4 regions of the Roseovarius sp. M141 genome follow, and region 1 is predicted to be linked to each of the others. Evidence: riboswitches for the same ligand, from Rfam matches in the RefSeq annotation. Region 1 holds a riboswitch; each other region holds the start of a gene.
What was found. A riboswitch is a leader RNA that binds a small molecule or an ion and turns the genes downstream of it on or off. The one in region 1 is predicted to bind cobalamin.
Positions count from the first base shown of each region.

Region 2: linked by a shared signal. The riboswitch ahead of FGD77_RS22035 (CbtB domain-containing protein) and the one ahead of FGD77_RS11805 (aromatic ring-hydroxylating dioxygenase subunit alpha) in region 1 are both predicted to bind cobalamin.
Region 3: linked by a shared signal. The riboswitch ahead of FGD77_RS08370 (DUF1636 domain-containing protein) and the one ahead of FGD77_RS11805 (aromatic ring-hydroxylating dioxygenase subunit alpha) in region 1 are both predicted to bind cobalamin.
Region 4: linked by a shared signal. The riboswitch ahead of FGD77_RS16370 (TonB-dependent siderophore receptor) and the one ahead of FGD77_RS11805 (aromatic ring-hydroxylating dioxygenase subunit alpha) in region 1 are both predicted to bind cobalamin.

Region 1 is NZ_VCNH01000008.1:1,593,233-1,601,351, reverse strand. It holds gene FGD77_RS11835 (YeeE/YedE family protein) at 1-193, shown strand, start outside; gene FGD77_RS11830 (DUF6691 family protein) at 193-624, shown strand; gene FGD77_RS11825 (MBL fold metallo-hydrolase) at 628-1,533, shown strand; gene FGD77_RS11820 (TlpA disulfide reductase family protein) at 1,543-2,361, opposite strand; gene FGD77_RS11815 (response regulator) at 2,490-3,170, shown strand; gene FGD77_RS11810 (ATP-binding protein) at 3,161-4,495, shown strand; cobalamin riboswitch at 4,577-4,777, shown strand; gene FGD77_RS11805 (aromatic ring-hydroxylating dioxygenase subunit alpha) at 4,893-6,119, shown strand; gene FGD77_RS11800 (hybrid-cluster NAD(P)-dependent oxidoreductase) at 6,127-7,200, shown strand; gene FGD77_RS11795 (cobalamin-binding protein) at 7,271-8,047, opposite strand.
Region 2 is NZ_VCNH01000009.1:126-6,442, reverse strand. It holds gene FGD77_RS22055 (HD domain-containing protein) at 246-1,097, shown strand; gene FGD77_RS22050 (hypothetical protein) at 1,069-1,398, shown strand; gene FGD77_RS22045 (hypothetical protein) at 1,398-1,919, shown strand; partial or broken gene FGD77_RS22040 (transposase domain-containing protein) at 3,172-3,367, opposite strand; cobalamin riboswitch at 3,601-3,828, shown strand; partial or broken gene FGD77_RS22035 (CbtB domain-containing protein) at 3,861-4,044, shown strand; gene FGD77_RS22030 (CbtA family protein) at 4,142-4,603, shown strand; gene FGD77_RS22025 (CbtA family protein) at 4,494-4,748, shown strand; gene FGD77_RS22565 (hypothetical protein) at 5,016-5,252, shown strand; partial or broken gene FGD77_RS22010 (GTP-binding protein) at 5,690-5,924, shown strand.
Region 3 is NZ_VCNH01000008.1:870,427-878,545, forward strand. It holds gene FGD77_RS08360 (DUF1190 domain-containing protein) at 1-462, opposite strand, end outside; gene FGD77_RS08365 (glutathionylspermidine synthase family protein) at 510-1,736, opposite strand; cobalamin riboswitch at 1,947-2,155, shown strand; gene FGD77_RS08370 (DUF1636 domain-containing protein) at 2,250-2,645, shown strand; gene cobW (cobalamin biosynthesis protein CobW) at 2,638-3,696, shown strand; gene cobN (cobaltochelatase subunit CobN) at 3,701-7,006, shown strand; gene FGD77_RS08385 (cobalamin biosynthesis protein CobG) at 7,003-8,119, shown strand, end outside.
Region 4 is NZ_VCNH01000008.1:2,544,408-2,552,526, reverse strand. It holds gene FGD77_RS16405 (SH3 domain-containing protein) at 59-385, shown strand; gene FGD77_RS16400 (invasion associated locus B family protein) at 531-1,265, opposite strand; gene FGD77_RS16395 (helicase HerA-like domain-containing protein) at 1,695-3,242, shown strand; gene FGD77_RS16390 (HU family DNA-binding protein) at 3,344-3,856, shown strand; tRNA gene FGD77_RS16385 (tRNA-Val) at 3,875-3,949, shown strand; gene FGD77_RS16380 (histidine phosphatase family protein) at 3,978-4,562, shown strand; tRNA gene FGD77_RS16375 (tRNA-Val) at 4,693-4,768, shown strand; cobalamin riboswitch at 4,883-5,092, shown strand; gene FGD77_RS16370 (TonB-dependent siderophore receptor) at 5,228-7,078, shown strand; gene FGD77_RS16365 (ABC transporter substrate-binding protein) at 7,065-7,961, shown strand; gene FGD77_RS16360 (iron ABC transporter permease) at 7,958-8,119, shown strand, end outside.

The DNA of each region.
Region 1 (8,119 bases):
CCTGCCCGGCATGGCCATCGCGGGCCTCTTGGTCGGCGCCGGTACTGCGCTGGGATCGGGCTGCACCTCAGGGCACGGCGTCTGCGGGCTTGCGCGCCTGTCGGGTCGCTCTCTGGCGGCTGTAATTACGTTCATGGCCTTTGCCGCAGGCACTGTTTTCGTCCTGCGCCATGCCATCGGGGGGGCAGTATGATCCGGCTGCTTTTCGGCTTCCTGTCGGGCCTCATCTTTGGCATCGGCCTTATCATCTCGGGCATGGCCGATCCGGCCAAGGTTCTGAATTTTCTTGACATCTTCGGCGTCTGGGATCCCAGTCTGGCGTTTGTGATGGGCGGTGCATCGCTGACCGCCTTTGTCGGGTTTCGACTGGCGTGGCGGCAGGAGCGCCCTCTATTACTGCCGAAATTCGACATCCCCACCGCCAGCGATATTGACGGCAAGCTGCTGACAGGCGCCGCCGTTTTCGGTATCGGTTGGGGCATTGGCGGCTTCTGCCCCGGCCCGGCCTGGACCGCGCTGACCATCGCGGCGCCCGGCACGCTGATCTTCGTGCCGATGATGCTGGTCGGGGTCGTATTGGGCCGCCGCCTGAAATCCACTTCGCTTGCAAAAAGGAGCGCATGATCCATGAGCAATGATGCAATCACCCGCCACTCGCCCTCGACCGGGCCGGACAGCCCTGACGTCTGGGGTATTTACGAGCCTGACACCGGATCGATCCAGTATATCTGCGCCTGCCCGACAACCAAACGCGCAGCGCTGATCGATGTGGTCTGGAATTTCGACCCCAAGAGCTTTGGCACCGACACGCGCAGCATGGATCAGGTACTCAAACTGGCCGAGGAAAACGGGCTGAGCATCGCCATGATCCTCGATACGCACCCCCATGCCGATCACCTGATGGCCTCGGCCCAGTTGAAAGAGCGGCTGGGCATACCCAATGCCATCGGCGCCAAGATCCGCGAGATTTCAGCCCTCTGGCGCGACATTTACAACACGCCAGAAGCTTTTGATCCGGAACGCGATTTTGACCACCTGTTCGAGGATGGGGACAGTTTCCGGATCGGCGATCTGGGCGTGCGCGTGATGCTTTCGCCGGGCCATACGCTGGGTTCGATCACCTATGTTTGCGGGGATGCCGCCTTTGTCCACGACACGCTGATGATGCCGGATGCCGGCACCAGCCGCGCCGATTTTCCCGGCGGATCGGCGGATGATCTGTGGCAATCGATCCAGGACATCCTCAGCCTGCCCGACGACACGCGCCTGTATGTCGGGCATGATTACGGCACCAAGGACCGCGACGTTCCGGCGTGGGAGGCGACCATCGCCGAGCATAAAGCGCAGAACAAGCATGTGAAATCCGGCACGGACAAGGATGATTTCATCAAGACGCGCCAAGACCGCGACGCGACGCTGGCCCTGCCCAACCGGATGCTGGCCGCGCTTCAGATCAACCTGCGCGGCGGTCGCTTGCCCGATGCCGAAGGGGATGGGCATTCCTATCTCAAGATACCGGTGGACAAGTTCTGAGACGCGCCGTCACGGCGCCCCTGCCGCGACCTGCCGTAGCGCCCGCTCCAGAGCTGCGCGCGATATCTCTCCGGTATGGGACTGCACCAATGCTCCGGTTCGATCAAAAATCAACGTCGCGGGCAGCCCCTTGGCGCCGAGCGTCTTCATCAGCGCCATCTGACGATCCAGTACGATGTGATCTGCCGCCAGCCCTTCGCTCGCAAGGAACCTGCCAATCTGCGCCGCGCCCTCGCCCTGATTGGCAAAGACGAATGTCGCCTCATCGCCCTTGGCCGCGACATCCAACATCATCGGCATCTCGCTCCGACAAGGCGGGCACCATGTCGCCCAAAGGTTCAGAACGACAGGCCCCTCGATATCCTCCAGCGTCACATCGGGGCCCCGCAGCGCGTCGAACGTGCCGCCGGGCAGGTCCGGGGCGGGGCCGATAAACGCGCTGTTCACCGCAAGAAACACAGCAGCAGCCGCAACCGCCCCCAGCGCAAGCGGCCAGAGTGCCGCGCGATGACGTAACCCCGCAAAGACGATCATCATGGCAGCGGCGATTGCCCCGTACCATGGCGCAAAACCGCCCTGCCACAGCTTGAGCGCGTCCCAAGGCTGCGCCGCGAAACTGGCCGAATTTACTAGGACGAAGCCTAACCGCGCGCCGATAATCCACGCAGCGAAAACGGCAAACGCCCAGCGCGACCCGCCGTGCCGCCGTGCCCTTGCTGCGGCGCCAAAGCCGCGGAAATCAGCGATCAAAAGGAAAGCCATAGCCGCCGTAACAAAGGCGAGGCGCGAGGCGTCCATGACCAGCGGCCCGAGGGCGACGCCGTTCATTGCAGCGCTCGCTTGGCTATGAGACTGGCAAGGGATATGGCTTTATGAACTGTCATGGCGCCCGGTTAGGATGGCGGCCTTAAGCAAACCTTAAGGCAGGCGCCCCACCTGCACCTTATGGAGCAATCATGCGGATCTTGATAGTCGAAGACGACGCGGTGCTGGCAGATGGGCTGGTGGTGGGGCTGCGCCTGAAGGGGTTCACGCCGGAACCCGTCCGCACGCTGGCCGATGCCCGCGCTGCGCTGGAAACGTCGGATTTCGCAGCGGTGGTGCTGGACCTCATGCTGCCTGACGGATCGGGGTTGGACCTGCTGAAGGCCCTGCGCGCCAATGGGATAGGGACACCCGTCCTGCTGCTGACCGCGCGCGACCAGACGCGCGACAGGGTGGACGGGCTGGATGCGGGCGCGGACGATTACCTTGGCAAGCCCTTCGATCTGGACGAGCTGTCGGCGCGGCTGCGCGCGATCCTGCGCCGCCGCGAGGGGCGCGCGGCACCGGTCATCCAGTGGAACGGTCTGGTGCTGGATCCGGCCGCGCAAAGCGGCGCATTCCACGGCACCGACATCCGGTTTTCGCGCCGCGAATTTGCAGTGCTGCACGCGCTGATCGAGCGGCCCGGCCACATCCTGTCGAAATCCCGGATCGAGGACCGGCTCTATGGCTGGCAGGAGGACGTCGAAAGCAACACGATCGAGGTGCACATTCACCATCTACGGGCCAAGCTGGGACGCGGCTATATCGAAACGGTGCGCGGCCTGGGTTACCGTCTGGCACCCGAGGGGGGACCGCGTGCATGTCCCTGAAAGTACGCCTGTTCCTTCTGCTCTCGGCGGCGACCGGGCTGGTTTGGTTGTCGGCAGTCCTGTGGATCGACCATTCGACGCGCGGCGAGGTCGAAAAGGTGCTGGACGCCCGCCTGCGCGAGGCGGCGACGATGGTGTCGTCGCTGATCTCGGACCGGCGGATTGACGTGACAGCAGGCTCCCCCGGCCCGCTCTCCCTGCCCACGCCGGATGGCACGCGCTATTCGCGGCAGCTGTCCTGCCAGATCTGGTCACTGGAGGGGGGGCTGCTGGGCCGGTCCGAAGGCGCCCCCAGCGCCCGCCTGACCAGTTCTACTCAGACAGGTTTTTCCCAAACAATGGTCGATGGCGAGCTGTGGCGCGTCTATGCCACCGTCAATCCCGAACTGGGCGTGCGCGTCATGGTTGGCGACGCGGTCGAGGTGCGCGACCGGCTGGTGCGCGATGTCATGACGGGTTTTGCCGTACCGGCTGCGGTGGTTCTGCCGCTGCTTGCCGCGCTGATCTGGCTCAGCGTCGGGCGCGGTCTGAAGCCTCTGGACCGGCTGGCGCAGGGCCTGCGGGCACGCAACCCTCAGGATCTCAGCCCCCTCCCCGTCGGCCCTGCGCCGCGCGAAATACGTCCCGTTCGCCGCGCGCTGAACCGCCTCTTTGCCGAAGTCGAAGCCGTGCGCGCGACCGAACGTGATTTCGTCGCCTTCGCCGCGCATGAGCTGAAAACGCCGATGGCGGGCCTGCGCATGCAGGCGCAGATCGCCCGAATCGCAGAAGATGAGGACACTCGCCGCCACGCCCTGCAAACCATCGAACATTCGGTGGACCGCACCGACCGTCTGGTGCGTCAATTGCTGGAACTGGCCGCGGTCGAACGTCATGCCGACACGTCGGCACCGGCCGATCTGAATGCGCTGATCACGGACGTGGTGCGCGATCTTGGCGCGATAGCAGCGCGGCACGGCGTACAGATCAACGTGACAGGCGACGGTGTGACAATTCGCACCGTTCCCTATCTGGTGCATGCGGCGCTGCGCAATGTGCTGGAGAACGCCATCGCCGCATCGCCCGAGGGCGGCACCGTGCGGATATGCTTAGAACGGTGCGCCGATGGCGTCTCGATCAGCGTCCAGGACCAAGGTCCGGGCATCGCACCCGCGCAACTGGGCCGAATCACCGAGCGCTTCTATCGCCCCCCCGGCGCACGGCAGGGCGGCAGCGGTTTGGGCCTTGCTATTGTGGCCAGCGCGGTCGAGCGGCTGGGCGGGCGGATGGACCTTCCGCCGCCTGCTGGGGCCGGCCAAACCGTGCGTTTGGTGCTTTCAACATAGCGGCCTCTACGTCATGCGCACCGATGTCTGTTTTCCAGCGCCGAAGGTCGCAATCCGGTGATCTTCGGGCATGCAAACGGCGTAGGGCTGTGCCTGCAAGGTGCCGTTCCGCGAGGGCCGGAGAATTGGGAAGCCGGTCAGACACCGGCGCTGCCCCCGCAACGGTAGGATCCGCGGCCGGGCGCGATAATGACCACCGGGCAATGCCCCGGCAATGGTATCGCGCTCCAGCCATTCGGCACGGATCAAGCCCGCAAACCAGCCTTGCAAGACGCTAAACCGCGGGTGGCGGTGCGGGCGCCTGTCTCGGGTCTGGCAGCTGTTTTGGCGCCCCCCGGTAAGGTGTCGGCCGCTTCCCGGACCAACAGCCGCCACGTGCGGCAGGAGAGACCGCCAGATGAGCCCTTCGATCGACACCCTTCTGGCGCGGCGCAGGCCGGGCCACGCGCTGGAGCAGCCCTTTTACACCGACCCCGGCATCTTTGCCGCTGACATGGACGCGCTGTTCTACCGCGAATGGCTGTTCGCCGTGCCCGCATGCGAGCTGCCCAAGCCGGGCGCCTACGTGACATTGCAGATCGGCGCCTATGGCGTGATCGTGGTCAAGGGCACCGATGGCGTCATCCGCGCCTTTCACAATTCCTGCCGGCATCGCGGGTCAATCATATGCAAGGCAGCCAAGGGCAGCGCGCCCAAGCTGGTCTGCCCCTACCACCAGTGGACCTACGAGCTGGACGGCCGCCTGCTGTGGGCGCGCGAAATGGGCAGTGATTTCGACCCGTCGCGCCATGGTCTGAAAACCGTGCATTGCCGCGATCTGGCCGGGCTGATCTATATCTGCCTTGCCGATGAGGCACCCGATTTCGACACCTTCGAAGACCTCGCCCGCCCCTATCTGGAAGTGCATGATCTGAGCGATGCCAAGGTCGCGTATGAGTCCAGCATTGTCGAGAACGGCAACTGGAAACTGGTGTGGGAAAATAACCGCGAATGTTATCACTGTGGTGGCAATCACCCGGGCCTCTGCCGGTCGTTCACCGACGATCCGACCGTAACGGGCATCACCGACGGCGAGGCTCCGCCGCATCTTCAGGCTCATTTCGACCGGCTGGAGGCGCAGGGATATCCGTCGCAATTCCGCATGGCCGAGGACATACAGTACCGGCTGGCGCGGATGCCGCTGTTGCCGGGGGCCAAGAGCTTTACCATGGACCTTCAGCCCGCCAGTAAGCGCATTCTGGGCCGGGTACAGGACGACACGGCTGGCACGCTGCTGAAATATCATTATCCCAGCACCTGGAATCACTTCCTGCCTGATCACACCGTGGTTTTTCGGGTCAACCCCCTGACAGAGACGACGACAGAGGTCACGACAAAATGGCTGGTTCACAAGGACGCGATCGAGGGCGTCGACTACGACGTGAAGCGCCTGACGGAAGTCTGGGTCGCCACCAATGACGAGGACCGCCGCGTGGTCGAGGACAATCAGCACGGCATCAATTCCCCCGCCTACGAGCCGGGGCCCTATTCGCCGATCCACGAAAGCGGCGTCATGGGTTTTGTCGATTGGTATTGCAACATGATGGCGCGCCGCAACGACCCCGCGACCATGGTAGCGGAGTAAACGAACGATGAAAGATCTCCCCCCCGAGTCCAGCAGTATCTGGCACCAAGACGAATCGCTGGAATGCGTGTCGGTCATCCCCGAGATGCCGAACACGGCGACATTCACATTTCGGGCGCCATCGGGCGCGCTGTTCGACTTTCGGCCCGGCCAGTTCCTGACGCTGGAACTGCCGGTGCCGGGCGGCGCGGTGCACCGGACCTATACGATCTCGTCCTCGCCGTCGCGGCCGCGGTCGATTTCGATCACAGTCAAGGCGCAGAAGGGTAGCATCGGCACCCGCTGGATGCTGGACCATCTGACGCCCGGCACGCGCCTGCGTGTCATGGGTCCTGCCGGGCTGTTCACCCATACGACTGTTGCGGCCGAGAAATATCTGTTCATCTCGGCCGGGTCAGGCATTACGCCGTTGATGTCGATGACGACATGGATGTTCGATCTGGGCACCGAGCCGGACATCGTATTCGTCAGCTGCGCGCGTCGCCCCTCCGAGATCATCTTTCGCCAGCGGCTGGAGCATATGGCCAGCCGCGTGCCCGGCCTCGACTTGCACTGGGTCGTCGAAGCGCCCGACCGCTACGCCCCCTGGACGGGGTATCGCGGTCAGATCAACCAGTTGATGCTGGGCCTGATGGCGCCCGATTACCTGGAACGCGAAGTGTTCTGCTGCGGGCCTGATCCGTTCATGCAGGCCGTGCGTGAGGCGCTTCAGGGTCTGGGTTTCGACATGGACCACTACCATCAGGAGAACTTTCAGGCGCCTGTTGCGGTGCCCGCAGACGCGCCCCCCATCGACGATGTCGTACCGGACGAGGATATCCGGGCCGAAGTCACCTTTGCCCTGTCCGGCGTGACCGCCAAGGTGGCCGAGACCGATACGATCCTGGCCGCCGCCAAGGCAAACGGGCTGAACATCCCCTCGGGATGCACGTTTGGCGTCTGTGGTACCTGCAAGGTCCGCAAGACATCGGGCGACGTGCATATGGTACATAACGGCGGTATTTCCGACGAAGACATCACCGACGGATACATCCTCGCCTGCTGCTCCAATCCGATTGGCCCCGTCACGGTCGAGGTGTAACGCAGCGCAACCTACGAGCGTTGCACGCGTTTCACCTTAACCGAGTGCCCCGGGTCTAGGGCGAAACGCTTTAGCCCAGCGCGTCACAGATTGCCTCCAGCCCGTCGGTCAACGCCGCCGGGCCGGGCTGGAGGATCAGCGGCGACTTGATTTCATGAATGCGCCCGTTCCGCACCGCCGGAATCGTGTCCCAGCCGGGGCGCGCAGCGATCTTTTCGGGACGCACCTTCTTGCCACACCATGAGGCCAGGATAATATCGGGCCGCGCGTCGATCACCTGCCGGGAGGTCAGGATCCGGTCCTTTGCGGCCTTTTGCGCGGATAGTTCGGGAAAGGCATCGCGCCCGCCCGCGATCTCGACCAGTTGGCTGACCCAGCGGATACCCGAAATCATCGGTTCGTCCCATTCTTCGAAATAAACGACCGGCCGCGCCCGGCCCTTGGCGCGCGCCGCGATCCCAGCCAGCCGTGCCTCATATCCGGCGGCCAGCGCTTCGGCGCGATCCGCCACACCAACCAGCGCCCCCAGCGACCGGATCATGGCAAGGATCCCCGCCACGTCCCGCTGGTTGTAACCAAAGACGGTGACGCCCTGCCGCAACAGCGCCGCAGCGATGTCGGCCTGAAGGTCGGAAAAGGTCAGCACCAGATCGGGCTCCAGCGCCATGATTTTCGGGATATCCGCCGACGTAAATGCTGATACGCGCGGCTTTTCGCAGCGCACGCGGGCGGGGCGCACGGCATAGCCGGACACCCCGACGATACGGTCCTCCTGCCCCAGAAGATACAGCGTTTCGACGGTCTCTTCGGTCAGGCAGACGATACGTTCGGGCGGGAAAGTGCGCATATCAAAACGCTCCGGCAGGGAAAGTTGCCGCCAGCCCTACCCCAATCAGACCCGATCGCCCAGAGACATGGA
Region 2 (6,317 bases), on a different contig from region 1:
AGCGTGGCTATTCAAAGAGTTCGAGACCCCGTCCATAATCTTATTGAGTTTGATACTCGTGATGAGCTTGAGCGCGTCGTATGGAAGCTGCTTCAGAGCAGACCGTTTCAACGGCTGCGTAGAGTAAAAGCAGTTGGGCTTCTCCGAACTTGTGTATCCAGGCGCAACGCATACGCGGTTTGCTCACAGCATCGGCGTGTTTCATACGGCTAGAGAACTTATGGAGATCGTCAGGAAGAAGACAGATGATCAGGGGGTCACGTGAGAAAATCGCCTTGGCTGCTGCCATAGTGCATGATGTGGGTCATGGCCCATTCAGCCACGCTTTTGAAACCGTTGGAAAGCGTCTGAAGTTGAAGCTGGCCGATCATGAAGTTATGAGCGATGAGCTTATTCGAAATGGCGAAATTGCTGAAATTCTGAATGCAGATATCATGGATGGTTTCGCATCAAGTGTTGCTAACATGATTAAGAAAGAAGGTAAGATCACGCTTCACAACTCAGTTGTTTCCAGTCAATTTGACGCAGACCGTCTTGATTACATGCAGCGTGATCGGATGATGACAGGAAGTGAACATGCTGCCATTGATCTGACTTGGTTGTTGGCCAATCTCGACATTGGTGAAGTGACAACTGGCGTTGACGATATGGCTGTTGGTTCAGTACCGACCTTCGTAATCGGCCCGAAGGCGATACAAGCGGCTGAATCTTATGTTCTGGGGTTATTCCAACTTTACCCGACAATCTATTTTCATAAGACCACACGAGGTGCTGAGAAGTTATTCGCGGAAGTTCTGGTTCGACTCGTCGAGTTGGTTGGAGATGACGCTGTGGGGAAAACTGGATTACCTTCGAACCATCCACTGATCAAGTTTGCCAAGGAACCTGAGAGCCTCGAAACAGCCTTGGCTTTAGACGACACGGCTGTTTGGGGCGCACTTCAGCTTTTACTTGAAGCAGATGATCCAATCCTCTCGGAGTTTTCAGATCGTCTCCTGAACCGGAAACTTTTCAAATGCTATGACATTCGGGCGGAAATTACCCACAGATGTGACCCCCCACAATTCGATGGACCTGCAAAATATAGAGAAAATTGAAAAATGTTGCGCCTCGGCGGTGGTGAAGCTACAAGAATGGGAAAAGAAGCAAGAGGCAGTCGTTCCCCGTATCATCACAGATGAGGCCGAACGAAAGCCCTACAAGGCAGGTGGTGGTAGCAATGGCTATACTGAGCAGATCAACGTGCGTACCGATGGTGGCGAGTTGATCGACATCAGGCAACGGTCCGAGATAGTGAAATCTTTGAGTGTTTATAGGCTGACTCGCGCATACTATGATGAATCAGACGCTGAAGCCTTACAGGTAATAAAAGATATTGTTGAAGGGGAGATCAACTGATGTCCGATATTAGGATAGAAGAAGTTACAAATCTCATTCGAGATGCAGGTGGTCGGATCGTAGGTCGGACGCGGTTACAGAAGATTGCGTACCTGCTTACTGCGACGGGTCTCGATGATAGCTTTCGTTTTGCATACAAGCACTACGGCCCTTTCAGTGAAGAGTTGGCTTCATCTGCAAAGTTTGGTGCATTGTTTGGAAACCTCAATGAGCGCCAAGATCAAACGGCATGGGGTGGGACGTATTCCACGTATACTATTGATAATGTTCAAGAACTTGAACAAGGCAACCCACGCCATAGCCTTGCAACCCTTGCCGCTGCTGCCGACTCGATCGAGTTGGAGCTGGCCGCTACTGCGGTCTTTTTGGCCCACGATGGTTACGATGATCCCTGGAATGAAACGGCTCAACGTAAGCCTGAAAAGGCAACAGCCGTGCGCTTAGCTAATGCCAAGGCTCTCTTGGCCAGCCTGTCACAGATAGATGTTCCTACACCGATTCCGCAAACACTGTTGGCGTGATCACACAATCGTCCGAACCGCAGTTCGCGATCGTTAGTAACGGACTCTCGTCACTAACGATCGCTTGATTGCATTGGTCGGATATTTTTTCTGTTTCAAAGCCCTTCATCCGCCTCCTTTCAAAGAAACAGACTTACCCCAGTCGGGAATTTTTCAGTGGGGAGGGGGGAGGTCAATCGTTTATATGCAGCAATGGTGACCGTGATGAATGGCAGCTCAGGGCCGTTCGCGATCATGATCCAGTGAGATAAGGGATCGGCCACCTCAACGCCACCTCAACCCGCATACACCGTTTTGGCGCGGTCGGTGACGGTGAAACCCGGTCAATGTCGGGTGTCGTCGGAGTAGAAAATGCGCGGAATCAAAGGCTTGGCGCGTAAGTCACTGAAATATCTAAGTTATTGGAATCGCAGATATTTCGGCTCATAACCTGAAGGTCGTAGGTTCAAATCCTACTCCCGCAACCAAATAACAGCGCTAAATCAAAAGCTTAAAGCCCGACCTAATCAGTCGGGCTTTTGCTTGTCCGGTTTACATCAACGCCACATCAACACCGGACCAGAAAAACCGCACCAGCGTGCATAAGCGGGCAGCGACAGGCCACCGCGTGCAAAAAAACGCGACTTGCGGTTTGCTGGAACCGATTACCGCCATATAACGCTTACCGATTTGCAACCGGCCCTGCGAAAAAAAACCGTGGCAGCATCGCGCCATGATCTCCTTCCGCCTCACTTCCGATAACCATCCCGACACGCGCGGTGCGTCACGCGGCTGGCCGGGTAGCGTTTCGGACTGGCTTGACCAGTGCTGGATGACCCGGTGACCCTGACGCGGTACTCTTCGGCCATGGCGTGCGATGATGCAGTGTGGCGTTATCAGATGCGTGGAATTTCCCGCGGCCGATTGAAAACGCAACCTTGTGAAACAAATCGGGCCTATCTCTAGGCGGTCCCGCCGCATATTACTTTACGGGGGTTATATCCGACCTGTCCGTCCAGATCATCCGCAAGCCCGTGCCTGGTCCCGCGTCACGGCGTAATCCGCCAGCCAGTCGATCATCATCGCGCCCTCAGGTGACGCTTCAATCTCGTCGGCCATCCCTGACTGTTCGGCTCGGCTGTACTCCATCAATGGCGGGCGGACGCTCTGGCGAACATCAGAACCACTGTGCAGGCGCCGAGCGAGAGCATCGCGGTCCCGAGGGCGGCAGCTGGCGGCGTCCACACACGTCCCGTCTGACTGTTGTTGACACTTATTCCGCCGCCCAGTCCCACGGCATGAGGTCGTCGCGGCGGGGCATCTTGTGATCTGCGACGCGGTCGAGCACTCAGTGAAGACAAACATCTGGGTCGACGCTGTTCATGCGCGCGGTTTCGATAAGCGTGTAGGCGATGGCTGCGACTTTACCGCCGTCCTTTTTGCCCCATGAAGAGATAATTCTTGCGACCGAAGGTTGGCAAGCGGCACGCCGCCTTCGGCCTGCCGTAGCATCGAGATGACCGCGCGGTCGTGTTTCTGCTCGTTTTCAATCAGTATCTCCTCATGCGTCTTGCCAAACAAGTTTTGCTAATGAAGCACCTTACTTCCGGGAAGATTGCACACCTTACCACCGGAAATTCCTTGTGAAACAGTCTGGCTTCGCGACACAGCGAAAATCGTATTGCCTATGCGAAACCAAACTGGTTATATGAGCAGGCTTGGTGTTCCGAAAAGCGCAGAAATGTGTGGAACCTAACAGGGGAATTCAGTAAGGGCAGCCGCCCGAAGCTGGAGCCGCCCCCGCGACTGTAAGCGGTGAGCTGTTGCCCCTCATGCCACTTGCCAAACCCGACGACGGGTGCGGTGGGGAAGGCGGGCAAACAGCCACGACCCGCGAGCCAGGAGACCTGCCAAGCACGATTGAAACGCGATGCCGTCGGGTGGACGGTAAGGAGAGCTACAATGACTACACTGACCCAAGTTCAGGGCCAATCCCATGGCAAGTTGCGCGCTGATATATTGCCCGCGCTTTTCGCGGCAGTTCTGGGACTGGCGATTATTACCCTGACAGGCCACGTTCAGGCCTCCGGCGTTGCATGACGCCGCCCACGATGTGCGTCACGCCACCGGCTTTCCCTGCCACTAACGGATGTTCTCTAAATTTTTGACCAGCGCGTTGTTCGCTGGTGCTGTAGCTGGCTTGATTGCCGGTCTGCTACAGTTGGCATTCGTGCAGCCTGTTTTTGCTGCATGCGGAGCTTTATGAGCGTGGAGAACTGTTGCATTTCGGGGCCGATCCGGTCACCGCGCATCCGGTGTTGCCGGGGTTTGATGCGGTTCGTGACGGGCTGAGCGTGATCTTCACGATGCTGACCTATACGGGCTATGGCTTGCTCCTGCTGGCGATGATGTCAGTGGCCGAGGGGCGCGGCGCGCAGATAGATGGGCGCATGGGGATGATCTGGGGCATTGCGGGCTTCGTCACATTCCACCCTGCCCCGGCCTTTACGCTTGCGCCCGAGGTTCCGGGCGTGGCGGCGGCAGAGGTGGGTGCGAGGCAGGTCTGGTGGTTTTGCCACGGTCGTGTCGGCGGGGGTGGCGCTGTGGCTGCTTGCGTTTGCGCGCAATTGGGCGCTTCGGGGTCTGGCCGTGGTCTTGCTGGCAGCACCTCATTTGATCGGCGCGCCAGAGCCGGACAGCTTTAGTGGCACAGTGCCACCAGAAATCGCTGCCCTCTTCGCGGCGCGGGCCGCGGGCGTCGGTTTGGCCGCGTGGGTGTTGCTGGGCGCCTTCGCCGGTTATTTTTGGCGGCGGGAGGAGGCGCACGACACAGCGAGAGTTGGCGCATGAACAGGGCGCTTGGTCTTTTTCATCATCGGACTGGTGTTCGGTGGCGGAATAGGCTTCACGCTTGCTGCGGGCAGTGGGGTCACTTTTGATGGGGCACGATCACGGTTATGCTGCTGTGCATGGCGGCATGACTAAGGGGGGGCCACAGCGGCAGCGCGCAGATATCGCGCACACCACTGCGCTTGAGGTGCCCCGCACTCCGTGCGCCACGAGGTTGCAATTGAGCTGACCCCGCGATCCAGATCGAGGGCTACAACCTTCAGGTTCATGCCGGAAACTTCACCTTCACGCCGGGCCGTCGGCCTGGTGGATGTGCCGGGCGAGGGGCATGCGCATGTTTATGTCAACGGTGAAAAGCTGGGCCGTCTTTATGGCGCATGGATGCATCTTCCACGTCTGCCACCAGGCGAGGTGATCGTTTTGGTCACGCTGAACAGCAACACCCACGGCCCGCTTGCCGTGGACGGGACGCTTTTTGCCGCCATCACGACGCTTTTTCGTTGAGGAGTGACCGTTGCGTCAGCGAATACCGGAAGCCCGCCATGCGCCTTTTGATCTCCAGAAAGGAGACCCGCCAATGACCGCTTCCTTGCATGTCTGCATGACTTGCCGCGCTGGCGAGGTGCCACAGGACGATGCGCCACGCCCCGGCGCATTGCTGCACGCAGCCTTGACCGAGCCAGGTGCGCCGGAAGGGTGCAGATCGTGCCGGTTGAATGCCTGTCGGCCTGTTCACAGGGGCGACTGTTGCACTGTCGTCGCCCGGAAAATGGACCTACATCTATGGACGGCTGAGCCGTGCCGACAGTGTCGAAATCCCTTGCAGGTGCCGCCGCTTATGCCGCCTCCGCCGATGGCCTTGTGCCGTGGCGTGAACGCCCCAGTGTTTTTCCGCAAGCAAAAAAGCCTTTGCCCGTATTCCCCCGATGGAGGCCCCCCAAATGACCGACCTTGCCAAAATCCCCGTGACCGTGATCACCGGCTTTCTCGGCTCGGGCAAAACTACGCTGATCCGCCACCTGATGACCCATTTCAAAGGGGCGTCAGCATGCTGTGCTGGTCAACGAATTCGGCACCGTCGGCGTCGACGGCGACATTTTGACATCCTGTGCGGATGAGGATTGCCCTGCGGAAAACATTGTGGAACTGGCCAACGGCTGCATTTGCTGCACCGTCAAGGTCGCTGTTGCCTGCCAGATTGTAACTGGCGGTGCCGGGATGCAGGCTCATCGGTGTGGGCCAGGATGAAGATGCGCTGTCGCTGGTGCGGCGCGCCGACTTCTGCCGCGCTGAACGCCCGCCGCAGGCGGTAGCTTATGTCCCAAAGCTCTCGCAGCACTGGTTTCAAGGCCGAGGGTGATGTGCCCGGCGACGTTCTCGAGGGGAAGACCCATTCCGGAGCGCACTCGCCGATGACCCGGGCGACCTCTGGCCAGGAGGTGGCGGGGATCGTCCGGCACCTCCGCGCTTGCCAGCGGCGCTGAAGGTTTTGCTTGCGTAGGGATATCCGGCGAGGACGATGTCGAAGGCTCCGCGGAAGGGCTGGCTTTTGAGGGCCGCAGATCATCC
Region 3 (8,119 bases), 720 kb from region 1:
ACTGAGTTTGGCAGCGCCCTTGTTACCGGAATATGCGCTGGAGCGCGCGGCATTCGTGAACCGCCCGTCCGCGGTTTTATACAGCGGCTGCCCAGCTGACATTCCCGAACGCCCACTCAGCATATTGCCGATCAGATACCCCGCCAGAAGGGGCATGAAGATGCTGCCCGAGCCGCCCGGCGTTGCGGCCTGTTCGGTGCTACAGGCGCCGACGCCGTGCTGTTCTTCGCACACCTCGACGCTGTCGTAACGGGGGGCCGCTTCGACATGCAGCGTCTGGGCGTCGGCAAAGGCCGCCTCGCAATCCTGAACGGAAAACAGCCCGCCATTCGTTGCCTCGCTGGTGCAGCTTTGCAGATCCGGGAAGGCTGCGGCGTCCACCTGTTCTTCGCGGCACCCGGCCAGCGTGAAGGCGGCAGCGCCGAGGATCGTGATGGCGACACGGTTGGAGCGTTTGGTCATGACAATCTTACCTTTTGGATAGAGAGGGCGAAAAGCAGCGGGTGGGTTCATCCGGTAATATAGTGCGGCTTGAACCGCGATAGATCCTGCGTGATGCGCGAGCGGTCTTCGCGAATACCGATCCCGGCGCAAGCCTCGCCCACGATCCATGCCCCAATTACCGGACGAAAGCCATCAAACTGGGGCAGGGGGGAATAGGCCTGAATGATCCGGGGATGCTGGGCGTATTCGGTGTTCTGGGCTTGCTCCACGATCTCGCCTGATTTGACGATCGTAACCGAGGCGCCTTCGCGCGACAGGATCGGTTTGGACACATGGCCCGCCACAAGCTGCGCCCCGGCGCGGTCAAAAGCATCGGCTACATTTGCGCAGGCCGTACCCTGACCTGCGATGGCGTCGCCGATGTCCTGCTCGAAAAACGCAGGAAGCAGATTGGGGTGGCCTTCGAACATTTGCCAAAGCACCGGCAAAAGCCCCTTGTTGGACAAAAGCGCCTTCCATGCCGGTTCCAGAAACAGGCAGCGCGATCCGGCGATGTGATCGGCATACTCATCGCGCAAGAGGTCTTCCCAAGGGTAGAGCTTGAACAGCACCCCCATGACGCGATCTTCGTCATCCAGAAACTGGCCGTCCTCGCTGAGCGCGATCTTGTCCAGATCACAGTAATGTGCCCCAAGCCCTGCCTCGCGCGCGGCCCAGCCCATCGCCTCGACTGTGCCGTAATCTTCGGGATTGCCGCCGACGGCGGTGAAATGCAGATCGCTTCCGGGTTCAAACACCGCGCCGAACCGCGCGACAAGCGCCTCGTGAATGCCGTTGAATTGATCCGATCCCTCGGGCAGCACGCCAGCGGCGAGCTGATCCTCCAGCCATTGCCACTGAAACGCGGCGCTTTCATACAGCGAGGTTGGGGTATCGGCGTTATATTCCAGCAGCTTGGCCGGGCCTTTGCCGTCATAGGCAAAATCAAAACGGCCATAGATTTCAGGATCGCCGCGCCGCCAGCTTTCGGCGATCAGGTCGCGATGTTTTTCGGGAATGGCAAGGCGGTCCATGAGCGCCTCGTCAGCGACGATATTGGCCACCGCCTCGCGGGACATCGCATGAAGCTCGGTTGCGGGATCCTCAAGATCGGTCTCGATCTGATCCAGAGAAAAGGCATAGGCCGAGGTTTCGTCCCAGTAGGGTTCGCCGTGCATATCGGCAAAGGTAAAGCCGACTTCGCGGGCATGGTCGCGCCAATGCGGTCTTTCGGGCAGCGTGATTTTCTGCATTCGGCTCTTCCTTGTCAGATCTTGGATCCCGTTTAGATGGTTTTCAGCGTGGCAGCCAGACTTGGTATTCTTGCGCAGGGGATATCGTGCGTGCGCGCATCCGCACTGCCACCGCGCGGCGCCTTCGGCCAGATTTCGCCGGTCGCCAGATGGGCCAGCGCGTTCGGCTAGGTCGGGGGGCTTCAGCTTGACAGGCTGTCGGGATTCGGCGAAAGCTGCGGGTGTGTTGGTGCCTGCCTCGGCAGGTGAAAAGGGAATGTGCAATCGCGATGCGTCGCGGTCAAGCGCAGCCGCCCCCGCGACCGTGAGCGGAAAGGCCGATCAGCGCCACTGGCATATGCCGGGAAGGCAGATCGACCGCAGGGCCACCAGCCCTGAATCCGCAAGCCGGGAGACCTGCCAGACACATGACGACGAAACCGGACGGGGTGCTTCCGGTGTCGGGGCGACTCCGGCATCTGGAGTGTCCTCGCCACCCTTGCCCGCGTCCCATGACATATGGGGCCGAGATCCATGAAAGATCAGGCAGAAACGCCGCCAAATCCTACAGAATTGCTGGTTTGCGTCAAATGTCGGCGTGGCCGCGAGCTTCCGTCCGATGATCGTTGGCCGGGGCAGGCGCTGTTTGACGCGCTGGGCGCTATGGTGCTGCCCGAGGGCGTGCGCGTGACGCCGGTCGATTGTTTGCAGAACTGCAATCACGGTTGCACCGTTGCGCTGCGCGGCGGGGCGCGTTGGGCCTATGTTTTCGCAAATGTCGATGAGGTGGCGGACCCGGCCATGATCCTTGACGGCGCCGCCCGCTATCACGCCACCGCCGACGGTTTGATCCCGTGGCGCGAACGCCCCGAACATTTCAAGCGCAACTGCGTCGCCCGACTTCCCCCACTGGAGACCTCGAATGTCTGATCTTGCAAAACTGCCCGTCACCGTCATCACCGGCTTTCTCGGCTCGGGCAAGACCACGCTGGTGCGCCAGTTGATGCAGAATTCGGGCGGCAGACGCCTGGCCGTGATCGTCAACGAATTCGGGGATGTCGGCGTCGACGGCGACATTCTGAAATCCTGCGCGATCCCCGATTGCCCTGCCGAGAACATCATGGAACTGGCGAATGGCTGCATCTGCTGCACCGTTGCCGATGATTTCATCCCCACGATCGAGGCGCTGATGGCGCTGGATCCGCGCCCCGATCATATCCTGATCGAAACCTCGGGGCTGGCCCTGCCCAAACCGCTGCTCAAGGCGTTTGATTGGCCCGAAATCCGTTCCAAGATCACCGTCGACGGCGTGATCGCGCTGGCCGATGCCGAGGCGGTCGCTGCGGGCCGTTTCGCGCCGAACGTGGCGGCCGTGGACGCGCAGCGCGCAGCTGACGACAGCATCGACCACGAAACGCCCCTGTCGGAGGTGTTCGAGGATCAGATTTCCTGCGCCGATATCATCCTTCTGACCAAGCCCGACCTTGCCGGCCCAGAGGGCGTGGCCCGCGCCAAGGCGATCATCGCCGCCGAAGCGCCGCGCCCGATCCCCGTGATCGAAGTGGCCGAGGGCATGATAGATCCGCGTGTCATTCTGGGGCTGGAGGCCGCCGCCGAGGACGATATAGACGCGCGCCCGTCGCATCACGACGGCGCCGACGATCACGAGCATGACGATTTCGAAAGCATCGTCGTGGACATCCCCGAAGTCACCGACCCCACCGATCTGGTCCGCGCCATCGAGGGGCTGGCCAACGATCACAACATCCTGCGGATCAAGGGCTATGCCGCCGTCACAGGCAAGCCGATGCGCCTGTTGGTGCAGGCTGTCGGCGCGCGGGTGCGTCACCAGTTCGACCGCCCGTGGGCACCGGGCGAGGCGCGCGCCGGGCGGCTGGTGGTCATTGCCGAGCATGACAATATCGACGCAGGCGTGATCCACGCCGCACTGGGCACCGCGCGCGCCCAAGCAGCCGAGTAACGCCATGCATGTTGTTTTCCGCGAAAGCCACGGGCTGGAAGAGACCGAGACACCCACCGATCTGGGGCAGGACGCCGCAGATCTGGTGGTGCTGTCGCTGTCGGATTCCGACCTTGGTGCTTTTGCGGAGGGCTGGCATCGCGGCGGCGGTCCCGAGGGGCGGCTGCCCACGCTCCGGCTGGCCAATATCGTGGCGCTCAAGCATCCCTTGTCGGTCGATACCTATGTCGAGCAAACGCTGAGCGGGGCAAAGGGCATTCTGATCCGCCTGATCGGCGGCGTGCCTTATTGGCCCTACGGTCTGCAACAGATCCGCGCCCTGGCGCAGCAAAAAGGTATCGCGCTGGCTGTGCTGCCCGCCGATGGGCGGCCTGATGCGCGGCTGGACGCGTTGTCGACCTTGCCGAAATCCACGCTGCGGCGGCTGGCACATTTGTGCGATACTGGCGGCGCCATAGCGGCGCAGGCGGCGCTGGCGCAGATGTCGCTGGCGGCGGGGCTTTATGCTGGTCCGGTACGCGGCGCGAAATCGCTGCCGCAGGTGGGGGCGTGGATGCCCGAGCAGGGCGCGTGCTGCCCGGTTTTCGCACTGGGGTCTGCGCCCGCTTTGACAGACGCGCCGCGCATCCTGATCGTCTTTTATCGCTCCTATCTGGTTGCCGCCGACCTTGCGCCGATCACGGCGCTGTTCGCCGCCTTTCGGGCGCGCGGCTTTGATGTGATCGCGCTCTTTGCGCCGTCGCTGAAGGCATCCGAGGCGGCGGGCTGGTTGCGCCGTCAGGTGGCGCATCTGGCCCCTGCGGCCATCGTCAACGCCACCGCCTTTTCCGGCAAGGGCGAGGGCGGCACGTCCCCGCTCGATGCCGCAGATGTGCCGGTATTCCAGATCGCGCTGGCCACCTCCACGCGCAAGGCGTGGGCGGAGGCCGAAAGGGGCCTGTCGCCTGCGGACCTTGCCATGCATGTGGTCCTGCCCGAGGTGGACGGGCGCATCATGGGCGGCGTCGCCAGCTTCAAGGATCCGGGCAAGCGCGACGCACATCTGCAATATTCCCGCTTTGCCCACTGCGCCGAGGCGGGACGGATCGAGGCGATTGCCGACCGCGTTCAGGGCTGGACGCGGCTGGCGGCGACACCGGCAACGCAGCGGCGGGTTGCGCTGGTGCTGTCCACCTATCCCGGCAAGGATTGGAACATGGGCCACGCCGTCGGTCTGGACGCGCCGCAATCGGCCGAGGCAATCCTGAGCGATCTGCGCGGCGCCGGGTACGACATCGGGGCAGGGGGCGCGCCCTTGCAGGAGGCGCTGCTGGCGCGCAGCACGGTCTGGCCGCTGGACGACTACAAGGCGGCGTTGGCCAAGCTACCCGAAGAGTTGCGCAAAACGCTGGCCGAGGTGTGGGGCGAACCCGAGGATGACCCCGACGCTCATGACGGCGCATTCCACTTCGCCGCCGCCCCGCGCGGCAAATCATGGATCGCGCTCCAGCCCGAGCGTGACACGCCCAAGGGCCGCGAGGACAGCTATCACGATCTGGTCCGCACACCGCGCCATGCCTACGTGGCCTTTTACCTGTGGCTGCAATGCCATGCTGACGCGTTGGTCCATATCGGTGCGCATGGCACGCTGGAATGGCTGCCGGGCAAGTCGGTGGCGCTGTCCGGCACATGCTGGCCCGAGGTTCTGACCGGCGCGCTGCCCGTCATTTACCCCTTCATCGTCAACGACCCCGGCGAGGCCGCGCAGGCCAAGCGGCGCATTGGCGCGGTCACGCTGGGGCATATCCCGCCGCCCTTGCGCAGCAGCGGCACGCCTGAGCGGCTGGCGCGGCTTGAGGCATTGCTGGACGAGTTTTCCAACGCTGACGGCCTTGACCCGCGTCGCCGCGACCGCCTTCAGGGTGATATCCGCGCTGAGGCGCAGGCGCAGGGGCTGGAGGAGGATCTGGGCCTTGACCGCGCCGGATGCAGCGCCGAGGCGATCACGCGAATCGACCGTTTCGTCTGCGACATCAAGGAAAGCCAGTTTGGCGAAGGTCTGCATATCTGGGGCCGCGCGCCGCGCGGCGCGGCGCCCTTTGCCACCGCGCAGTCGGTGGCGGCCGAGCGGCAGGCGCTGCTGGACGCGCTGGCGGGGCGCCGGATCGTACCCGGCCCCTCCGGGTCGCCCTATCGCGGACGGCGCGATGTGCTGCCGACGGGGCGCAACCTGTTCACCACTGATCCGCGCGCGGTGCCGACACGCGCCGCCTATGCGCAGGGCGTGCGGCTGGCCGATGAGCTGATCCGACGCCATTTGCAGGACGAGGGCGACTGGCCGCGCGGCCTGATCGTCGATCTGTGGGGCTCGGCCACGATGCGCACGGCGGGCGAGGAATTTGCCATGGCGCTGCATCTGCTGGGCGTGCGCCCCGTCTGGGATGCCGGCTCCGAGCGTGTTTCGGGCATCGAGGTGCTGCCGCTGGCCGAAATGGACTGCCCGCGCATCGATGTCACCCTGCGCGTCTCGGGTCTGTTCCGCGACGTGTTTCCGACGCTGTCGGCACTGTTTGCCCAAGCGGTGCGCGCACTGGCAGACCGCGACGAGGCGCCGGACTGGAACCCCTATGCCGGCCACAGCGATCTGGCGCGCGTCTACGGCCCGGCGCCGGGTCAGTTCGGCCTTGGCATGGGGGCGGCGCTGGACGACTACAGCGCCGCAGGCCGCGAAAAGGCGGGGCTGGCGTGGCTCGATGCCAGCACCTGGGCGCTGGACGGCGAGGCGGCAACCAAGGATGGCGCAGGCATCCGCGCCCGCGTGGCACGCGCCGATAGTTTCGTGCATCCGCAGGATTTGCCCGAAACTGACCTGCTGCTGGCCAGCGATTATGCCGCGCATGAGGCGGGATTTGCCGCGGCGCAGGCTGTGACAGGTGGCAAGGCTGCCCTCTATCATCTGGACAATACCGACCCCGAGCGCCCGCGTGCGCGCGACCTATCTGAGGAAATCGCCCGTGTCGTGCGCGCCCGCGCTGCCAATGGCGGTTGGATCGACGGCATGAAACAGCACGGCTTTCGCGGTGCGGCCGAGATTGCGGCGACGTTGGATCACATGGCCAGTTTCGCGCATCTGGCCGGGGTGGTGCCGACGTATCTGTTTGATCTCTACCATGACGCGACGCTGGGTGATCCGGAAACCGACGGGTTTTTGCAAGACGCCAACCCCGAGGCGCACGGCGCGATGCAGGCGCGGTTTGCCGCGCTGCTGGAGGCGGGGCTGTGGCAGACGCGGCGCAATTCGGTGATGGCCGCGCTGGGGCCAGGCGCATGAGCGCGCCGCAGATCAAGGGCTGGTGCCCCGGCGCACATCGCCCGATGTTGGCTGCCGACGGGCTGGTCGTGCGCATCCGCCCGCGATTGGCGCGGCTTGAGGCGGCGCAGGCGCTGGGCCTGTGCGATCTGGCCCGGCGCTATGGTCATGGCTATCTGGACCTGACGAACCGCGCCAATCTGCAAATTCGCGGCGTGGCCGAGGGCGATCATGCCGCGCTTTTGCACAGCTTGGGCGATCTGGGCCTGCTGGATGCCGATCCGGCGCTGGAGGAGCGGCGCAACATTCTGGTCTCGCCGTTCTGGCAGGAGGGGGACATCGTTCGTCGCCTCACGCTGGCGTTGCTGGCGCGCCTGTCAGACCTGCCGGATCTGCCCGCCAAGGTCGGCTTTGCCATCGATTGCGGCGCCGGTCCGGTGCTGACCGCAGACAGCGCTGATCTGCGGATCGAGCGCGCGGCCTCCGGCCTGATCCTGCGCGCGGATGGTGCGGCGGCGGGGCGCGCGGTCAGCGAAGACAGCGCAATCCCCGCGCTGATCGAAATGGCGCACTGGCTGGCAGACCATATCACGCCGGACCACCGCCGCATGGCGCGCGTCGTCGCTGCGGCGCCCCTGCCGCCGGAGTGGTGCGATACGCCGCTCTTGCCGCCTGCACAGCGGCCTCAGATCGGCGTGCAGGCGAACGGTGCGATGATCGGGGCCGCGTTCGGCCATGTCGATGCCGCGGCATTGACGCGGGTGATCAGGGCGCAGGGGCTGGCCGCCATTCGCGTCACCCCATGGCGCACCCTGTTTCTGGAGGGCGGCGCCCCCCCCGATGAACCCGCTTTCGTCACCGACCCGGACGATCCGCTGATGCGCGTCGATGCCTGCCCCGGCGCGCCCTACTGCCCCTCGGCGACCGTCCCGACACGCGCCCTTGCGCGTCGCCTTGCGCCCCATGTCACCGGCACGCTGCATGTCTCGGGTTGCTCCAAGGGCTGCGCACGCAAGCGGGCGGCGGATGTGACGCTGATCGGGCGTGAGGGACGCTTTGACATGCTGCGCCAAGGCTGCGTAGAGAACACCCCTGAGCAATACGGACTCAGCCCCGATGACATTCTGGCCGAAG
Region 4 (8,119 bases), 950 kb from region 1:
TGCGCGACTCTGCCGGTTTGGTGTAATTTCGAGGGACATCAGACCGAAAGGGGCGCGCATGAAACTCATGACACTGATTATGGCGCTTTCGCTGACCTCAGTCGCTGCCGGCGCGCAGCAACTGGATGTGGAGTTCCAAATTGTCGAGGATGGCCACGCGGCCGGATGTCTGGGGGCCATGGTTGTGGGGCTGAATCCGAACGGGGACGGTTTCCTGTCGGTGCGGACCGGGCCGGGGACGAATTACCGCAAGATTGACGAACTGTATAACGGGAACTCGGTTCGGCCCTGCGCCAAGGAAGGGGCATGGTGGGGTGTCTACTATGGCCAGCCACGCCGCAAAGGCTGGGTGCACGGAAACTGGCTTGGAAACTGGGCGGGCTGACATGCCTCTGGGCACGTCTGTCCGTCGACGGCCTCATTCGGTCAGCCATATCGCGCGCGTCGCGCAAACGTCAGGTGCCATAAGTTAGTAAAAAGGGCAGGCCCTTCAGCCCACCCTCCTTGTTAGTTGCGATCGTGATTTTCGATCACTCGGTGAACGTACCGACCGCGTCATACCCGGCGGTGAACCCGTTTAGCGAGATGTTGATCTTGACCTTTTGGTCGGGTGCCTGCGCGGGCACCAACACCATCTGCGCCTTGGCTCCTTTTTTGAAGACGGCGATGTCCTGCTCGGTCATGCCGATCTGCGCGACGCAGCCGGCCTCGGTGCAGACACGGTAGGGATAGCTTTTGGCGGTGCCGCCATCGACGGAGATCTTCAGCTCTTCGGTCAGCAGGGTAATCAGCGGCACGATCGCTGTGGCGCCTGCCACGGCGGGCGCCTGACCCGAGATGCGGAAGATACTGAATTCGGCGACGGGATTGCCGCCCTCTTCGCGCAGCAGCTGATACAGCTGGCAAGGATCGTCCCCATCGGCATTGCGGAAGCAGCGCAGGCTCCAGTCGCCGAACTTTTCCTTGATGTAGACGGGAGGTTCTTTTTCAGCGACTTCGGTTCCGGTCGCAAAGGCCTCGCCCTCGGTGGCAGGCGCATCTGCCGGAGTGTCTGTCGGCGCGTCGGCAGGCGCAGCGGCTGCATCCGTGCCGGTTGCGTCCGTGCCAGCCGCATCCGCAGCACCGGTGTCGGGCGCCGTCTCTTCGGTCGCGGCGGCAGCACCCTCGGCGGCCGCAGCATCGCCCGTGGCAGTGTCTTGTGCGAAGGCCGCGCCGGCCAAGCCAAGCGCTGCTGCCAAGGACAGAATGGAAAGTGAGTTTTGCATGATTTCCCCGTCGTCATTGTAGGTTACAAGGCGACCTAACATGCCGCGCCGCAACTGTCAGGATCAAATCGCAAATCCAGCCACGGCGCATGGCGGAATTCCGCGTGGCCCAGGCACCCGCCAACATATGGGATCGGACGTAGAAAAGGGGCCTTGCGGCCCCCTTTCGCGTCTCCCCGCCGGACTTGGCCGACTTAATAATTGAGGCCGACGCTACGGCAGCAATGAATCATCGTCAACAGTCAAAATGAACGCAAATTCGATGTGAAAATGGCCGCACCCGAAGGCGCGGCCACACTGACAGGAAGGAAGTCACCCCGGCGCCGGAAGGACATGCAGCACCGGGCTGAATTTGATAGTGGCACGAAGAGGTTAAGAATGTATGGTCGCGTGGCACGCAGCAGCATCGGCACAATCGGGGGCGGCATTTTGGGCAACGGCATTTTCATCGGCGGCGGCGGGCCGGACTATTCACAGGGGCAGACCCTCAGCCTGAAATACGCCAACCGGCACGGGCTGATCGCGGGCGCCACTGGCACCGGCAAGACGGTAACGCTCCAGATCCTGGCCGAGGGGTTTTCAAACGCGGGCGTGCCGGTCTTTCTGTCGGACGTGAAGGGCGATCTGTCGGGCCTTGCCAAGGCGGGCAGCGCTGATTTCAAATTGCACGAGGCGTTCACCAATCGGGCGGCCACAATTGGGCTGAAGGATTACAGCTACGCTGCCTTTCCCGTCACGTTCTGGGATCTTTTCGGCGCACAAGGCCACCCGGTGCGCACTACGCTGGCCGAAATGGGGCCGCTGCTGCTGAGCCGTCTGATGGAACTGAGCGAGGCGCAGGAGGGGATCATGAACATCGCCTTTCGCGTCGCGGACGAAGAGGGGATGCCGCTGCTCGACCTCAAGGATTTACAGGCGTTGCTTGTCTGGGTGGGCGAAAACCGCGCCGCGCTGTCGCTGCGCTATGGCAACGTGTCGGTGCAGTCGGTCGGTGCGATCCAGCGTCAGCTGATGGTGCTGGAAAATCAGGGTGGCACGCAGCTGTTCGGCGAGCCTGCACTGGATCTGGCGGATCTCATGCATATCGGCGCGGATGGGCGCGGGCGGATCAACATTCTGGCGGCAGACAAGCTGATGGGATCGCCGCGCCTTTATGCGACCTTCCTGTTGTGGTTGTTGTCCGAACTGTTCGAGACGCTTCCCGAAATTGGCGATCCCGACAAGCCCAAGCTGGTGTTCTTCTTTGACGAGGCGCATCTGCTGTTCGACGACGCCCCCAAGGCGCTGGTCGACAAGGTCGAGCAGGTCGCGCGCCTGATCCGCTCCAAAGGGGTTGGCGTCTATTTCATCACCCAGAACCCCGATGACGTGCCCGAGGATATTCTGGGCCAGTTGGGCAACCGGGTACAGCACGCGCTGCGTGCCTTCACCGCGCGCGATCAAAAGGCGCTGAGCCGCGCAGCAGAGACCTACCGCCCGAATGACCGGTTCAGCACCATCGATGCCATTCGCGATGTCGGCGTTGGCGAGGCCGTGACATCCATGCTGGAGGACAAGGGCGTGCCCGGCATCGTCGAACGCACGCTGATCCGCCCGCCATCGTCGAAACTGGGGCCGATCGATGAGACCGCGCGCCGCGCCGCGATGCAGGCCTCGCCGGTGGTGGGGAAATACGAGACGCTGATCGATCGCGAATCCGCCTATGAGATACTCAAGGCCCGCGCCGAATCTGCCGCCCACGACGCGGCCGAGGCCGAAGAGGCCGCGCAGGAGCAATCGTCCGCCCAGCGGGACTTCAATGCCGGGCGCCGCTACACTGGTGCCCGCGTCGGCCGCTCGACCGCGCAGCCGCGCCGGGGAGGCATCGGCAACGAGCTGGGCAAAGCCGTCGGCAATGCGGTCCTGCGCGAGCTAAAGGGCACGACCGGACGGCGCATTGTGCGTGGTATCCTTGGTGGGCTGTTCAAGGGCCGCTGAAGGCCGCGTTGACGGGGGCGGCTGCCCATCAGGCTACTGGCGTATTCCACGGCAGGCGTCTAATCTGTTGCCAAGTGGGAAAAATTCAGGAGTTCGCCGTCATGGTAAGCCGCAAACCAACAGTCAGCAAACCAAAGCCCAAGGGCACAAAACCCGCCCGCGCCAGCGCAGTGCCGCCCCAGACGTCGGCCACCCGTCGCCCACTAGCGGACGCAGCCCCGGCGACGCCCAAATCGGGCCGCGCGCAACAGTTTGAAGTTGCGGATGACGGCACCGTCCCCCTTAAAAAGCAGGAATTGATCGCCACGGTTGTCGAGCGGTCGGATGTGCCCAAGAAATATGCCAAACCCGTTGTCGAGGCGATGCTGGCCGTCCTGGGCGAAGCGCTGGGCGAGGGGCGCGATTTGAACCTGCAACCCATGGGCAAGATCAAGCGCAAGCGCATGAAGGACACCGGCAAGGCGCGCGTGATCGTCGCCAATATCCGCCAGCCGAATGCGCCCGGGGCAGGCGATGACGCGCTCGTCCGTCCGGCAGCGGCGGTGCATCCGCAAGGGGGCAAGGATCAGGCGAAGAAGCGCGGAAAAGAAGCGGTTGCAGACGACGCCGAGTGACGCTAAAAACCGGCGAAAGGGTGATTAGCTCAGTGGTAGAGCGCTTCGTTCACATCGAAGATGTCAGGGGTTCAAGTCCCTTATCACCCACCATTTTCCATTCGTTTCAGGTGCTTGAAGTATGAGTGTATCGCTGCGCCATGACTGGCCGGATCTGTGGTTCCTGCGGCATGGGCAAACCGAATGGAATGCGGCCGGCCGCATTCAGGGGCGGCTGGATTCTCCGCTGACAGCCATGGGTAGGCTGCAAGCGCAGATGCAGGCAGGTCTGGTTGGCGACGCGCTCGGCGAAGTAGCGGCAGGGCGTGGTGGCATCTACGTCTCGCCACTGGGCCGGGCCCGTCAGACGGCGGCGATCGCGCTGGCAGGGCATCCCGTCATCATTGACCCGCGTCTGGCCGAGATCGGCGCAGGCGCGTGGGAGGGTCGGCAGAAGGCCGACCTGCCGCAGCGCGACAATGATCTGCTGACCTATACATCCGCCCCGCAGGGCGAAACGCTGGAACAATTGATCGCCCGCGTTCAGGGCTTTGCCGACAGCCTTGCCGGGCCTGGCATCGTGGTTGCCCATGGCCTGTGGGGGCAGGTGCTGCGCGGCTTGACCAAAGGGCTGGAGCCGGGCGACATGGGCGCGCAGGATAACGGGCAGGGCTGTATCTATCATCTTAGCCAAGGGCGCGAGACGCGGCTGGATGCGCCTGACTAGAGGTAAGCGGCGTTTGTTCTACGGATCAAGGGGGTCACGGCACGCAATGCCGATACAGACCGCACTTTGCCGGGCGCAGATGTCAAACCACCCTTGCCAGACGCAGCGCTTGACGCTAGAGGGGTCGCGCGGGTGATTAGCTCAGTTGGTAGAGCGTTTCGTTTACACCGAAAATGTCGGGGGTTCGAGCCCCTCATCACCCACCATCCCCGACTCGCCCTGCCACGCCGCGCCGGTCGGTGTCGGCTTTGCATCAAAGGCGCCCTCAAACGATGAGTTCCGGCGCCCGGTTTTCCCCTTCCCCGCAGCATTGCACTAGGTTACACCCGCGCTACTTCGGTCCCGGCTGTCATACGTCTGGATAATAGGGAACTACGATGCGGCGCCCCGGCGCCAATGTCGTGACTGCCCCCGCAACTGTAGGCGGTAAGCGAAGCCGGACACATGTCACTGCCGCACGAAGCGGCGGGAAGGCCCGGCCAAGCGTTGACCCGCAAGTCAGGAGACCTGCCGAAGTGCTCACCCTGTCCGGACGCGGGGCGCGTCGTGGACAACGGAGTCTTCCGGTGTGGTGGCATTTCGCCGCCTGCGGAGGGGCCGTCGTGTCATTCCGCATGCAACTCTTACGACCTGCATCGCCGTATTCCGGCGGCCCGGAGACATATATGAAACGCTCTTTTCTCACTTCCACCGTCCTGACCGCCACGGGCCTGAGCTTTACCGGCGCGCTGATCGCCGCCGCCGCCGCAGCGCAACAGACCTATGATCTGGGCACCATCGTGCTATCGTCCAGCCTCACCCCCGTAGAACTGGGCCGCACCGGCGCCACTGTTGAGGTGCTTGAGGGGGATCAGGTAGGCAAGAATGACATCTCGGTCATCAACCGGCTGGACCGTTTGCCGGGTGTCAGTTCCACCTCGGACGGTGGGCTTGGTGCCAGGGGCGGCATCCAGATCCGCGGACTGCCCGCGCGCTATGTGGGCGTTCGGATCAACGGCATCGACGTGGCTGATCCGGCGAGCACCCAGAATCAGTTCAATTTCGGCGGGTACACCTCGTCAGGCGTTCAGCGTATCGAGGTGCTGAAGGGGTCGCAATCGGCGCTCTACGGCTCCGAGGCGATAGCCGGTGTTGTGAATATCTTGACATATGTACCCGAAGATCTTGGGTTTTCCGGCCAGGCCAATGTCGAGGCGGGTACGTATAATACCTATTCCGGCGCGCTCAGCGTGGGCTATAGATCAGAGCGCGGGTTTGTCGCGCTTAGCTATGGTCGGGTCAAAACTGATGGGTTTTCTTCTCAGAGCTTCAACACCGAAGATGACGGGTTCGAGCAGACAACCATAGATCTGACCGCCGAATATAACGTGACCGCCGCGTTCACCATTGGTGCTGCCCTGCATTACCGTGACAGCACGCTGGATATCGACCGCAGCAGATTTTCCGATGATGCGACCGGCATCAACTATTTCACCGAAAAGGGCGCGCGGTTTTTTGCGACGCTTGAAACCGGCGCAATCACCCACACGCTAAGCTATAGCTATTTCGAGGTCGACCGCGACGATCCGGGCGGATTTACCACCACTTTCACGGGCGAGCGTCAGAATGTGTCCTACTTGGGCAGTGCCGAACTGAGCGCGCGCGCGATTTTGAACTTTGGCGCCGAGTATACGGAGGAAAAATTCACCTCGGGCGCGTCGCGTGGGTCCGAGGATGACACTGCCGTCAATGGCGAGCTGCTGTTCAGCCCGGCGGACAACATCGATATATCTGCCGCCCTGCGACATGACGACGATTCAAGCTTTGGCGGCCAGACGACCGGTAGGCTTGCGGCAGTCTGGCGCCCGATCGAGGATCTGGCATTCCGCGCCGTCTATGGCACCGGCTATCGCGCGCCGTCGCTGTACGAGAGGTTCGGACCATACGGTGTCGCCTCGCTCCAGCCTGAGGAGAGCAGCAGCTATGAGTTGGGCGTCGAGAAAACCTTTGGCGCGGTCGGTTACGTCAAGGCGACATTGTTTTACACCGACATTGATGATCTGATCGACTACGATCCGAACTCCACCGCTTGCGGCAACATGTTCCCCGGCTGTTACAGTCAGGTGCCGGGCACGACGACGTCCAAGGGCATCGAGCTGTCGGGTGAATATGCCCTGACGTCCGGCCTGACCCTGTTTGGCGCCTATACATACACTGACGCCAAGAACGACGGCGCGCGCCTGGAGCGCACGCCCAAGCATGACGTCACGCTGGGTCTGTCGAACGATTTCACCGATCGGTTCTCCGGCTATGTGGACCTGCGCCATGTCGCCGATGTGGTGCCTAGCGCATTCGCCCCTGCGGGTCACAAGGTCGGCGACTACACTTTGGTCGGCGCCGGAGTCTCCTATGACGTCACGGACGACGCCGCGCTGTACCTGCGTGTCGAGAACCTCTTTGACGAGGATTACGAGACGGCGGGCGGCTACAACCAACCGGGTCGCGCGGCCTACGTTGGGCTTCGTGCGAGCTTCTGATCGTATAAGCCGGATCGCTGCGCGCGCCGTATTGGCGGGCGCGGCGGTGCTGTTTTCGGTGCCGCTGTCGGCGGCGCCGCAGCGGGTCGTGTCGATCAACCTGTGCACCGACCAGTTGGCAATGCTGCTGGCCGCCCCCGGCCAATTGATATCGGTCAGCCGCATTGCGCTGGATCCGCGCGTTTCGTCCATGGCTGCCGAGGCTGCGCAGTATCCCATCAACGCCAGCCGCGCCGAAGAGGTGCACGGCATGCGGCCCGATCTGGTCGTGGCGGGCGAATACACCAGCCGCGATACGGTGGCGCTGCTGCGACGGTTGGAAATCGACGTGGTACAGTTCGGCATTGTCCGTTCGCTGGACGAGGTGCGCGCGCGTATCCGGCAGATGGGCGCGGCGCTGGGCCGCGAGGCGGCGGCGCGCGCGATGATCGCGCAGTTCGACGCCGATCTTGCACATCTGCGGGCGGATCTGGACGGTGGGCTTGCACCCGGCCCGGACGCGCCGCGCGCTGCGATGTATTCGGCCAACGGATACACGTCTGGCGACAAAACCCTGTCGGGTGAGATTCTAGCCGCTGCCGGGCTGCGGAACGCGCCGGGCGAAGAGGGCTATGGCTATGGCAAGCTGCCTCTGGAAATGCTGGCGATGCTTCAGCCCGACCTTGTCATCACCGCGCGGCGCTATCCGCGCGGCTCGCGGGCAGAGGAGATCATGGACCACCCCGTCGTCGAAATGCTAAGCGGGCAGGCCGCCCGCGCTGTGATGAGCGATCAGGACTGGGTCTGTGGCACCCCCTTCGTACTGCGCGCGATTGCCGACATGGCCGCCGCCCGCCGCAAGGCAGTGGCTGATTTGAAAACCGGCGTGGAGGCAGACAAATGAACCGTGTGATGATCGCCCTTGCACTGCTGGCCGCGGCACTGTTCTCCGCATCGCTGCTGGTCGGCCCTGCGGGCCTGCCGGTGGGTGATAGTCTGGTCGCGCTCTGGCAGGGGGGCGACGGGCCTGTGGCGATGGTCATGCGCCAGATTCGCCTGCCG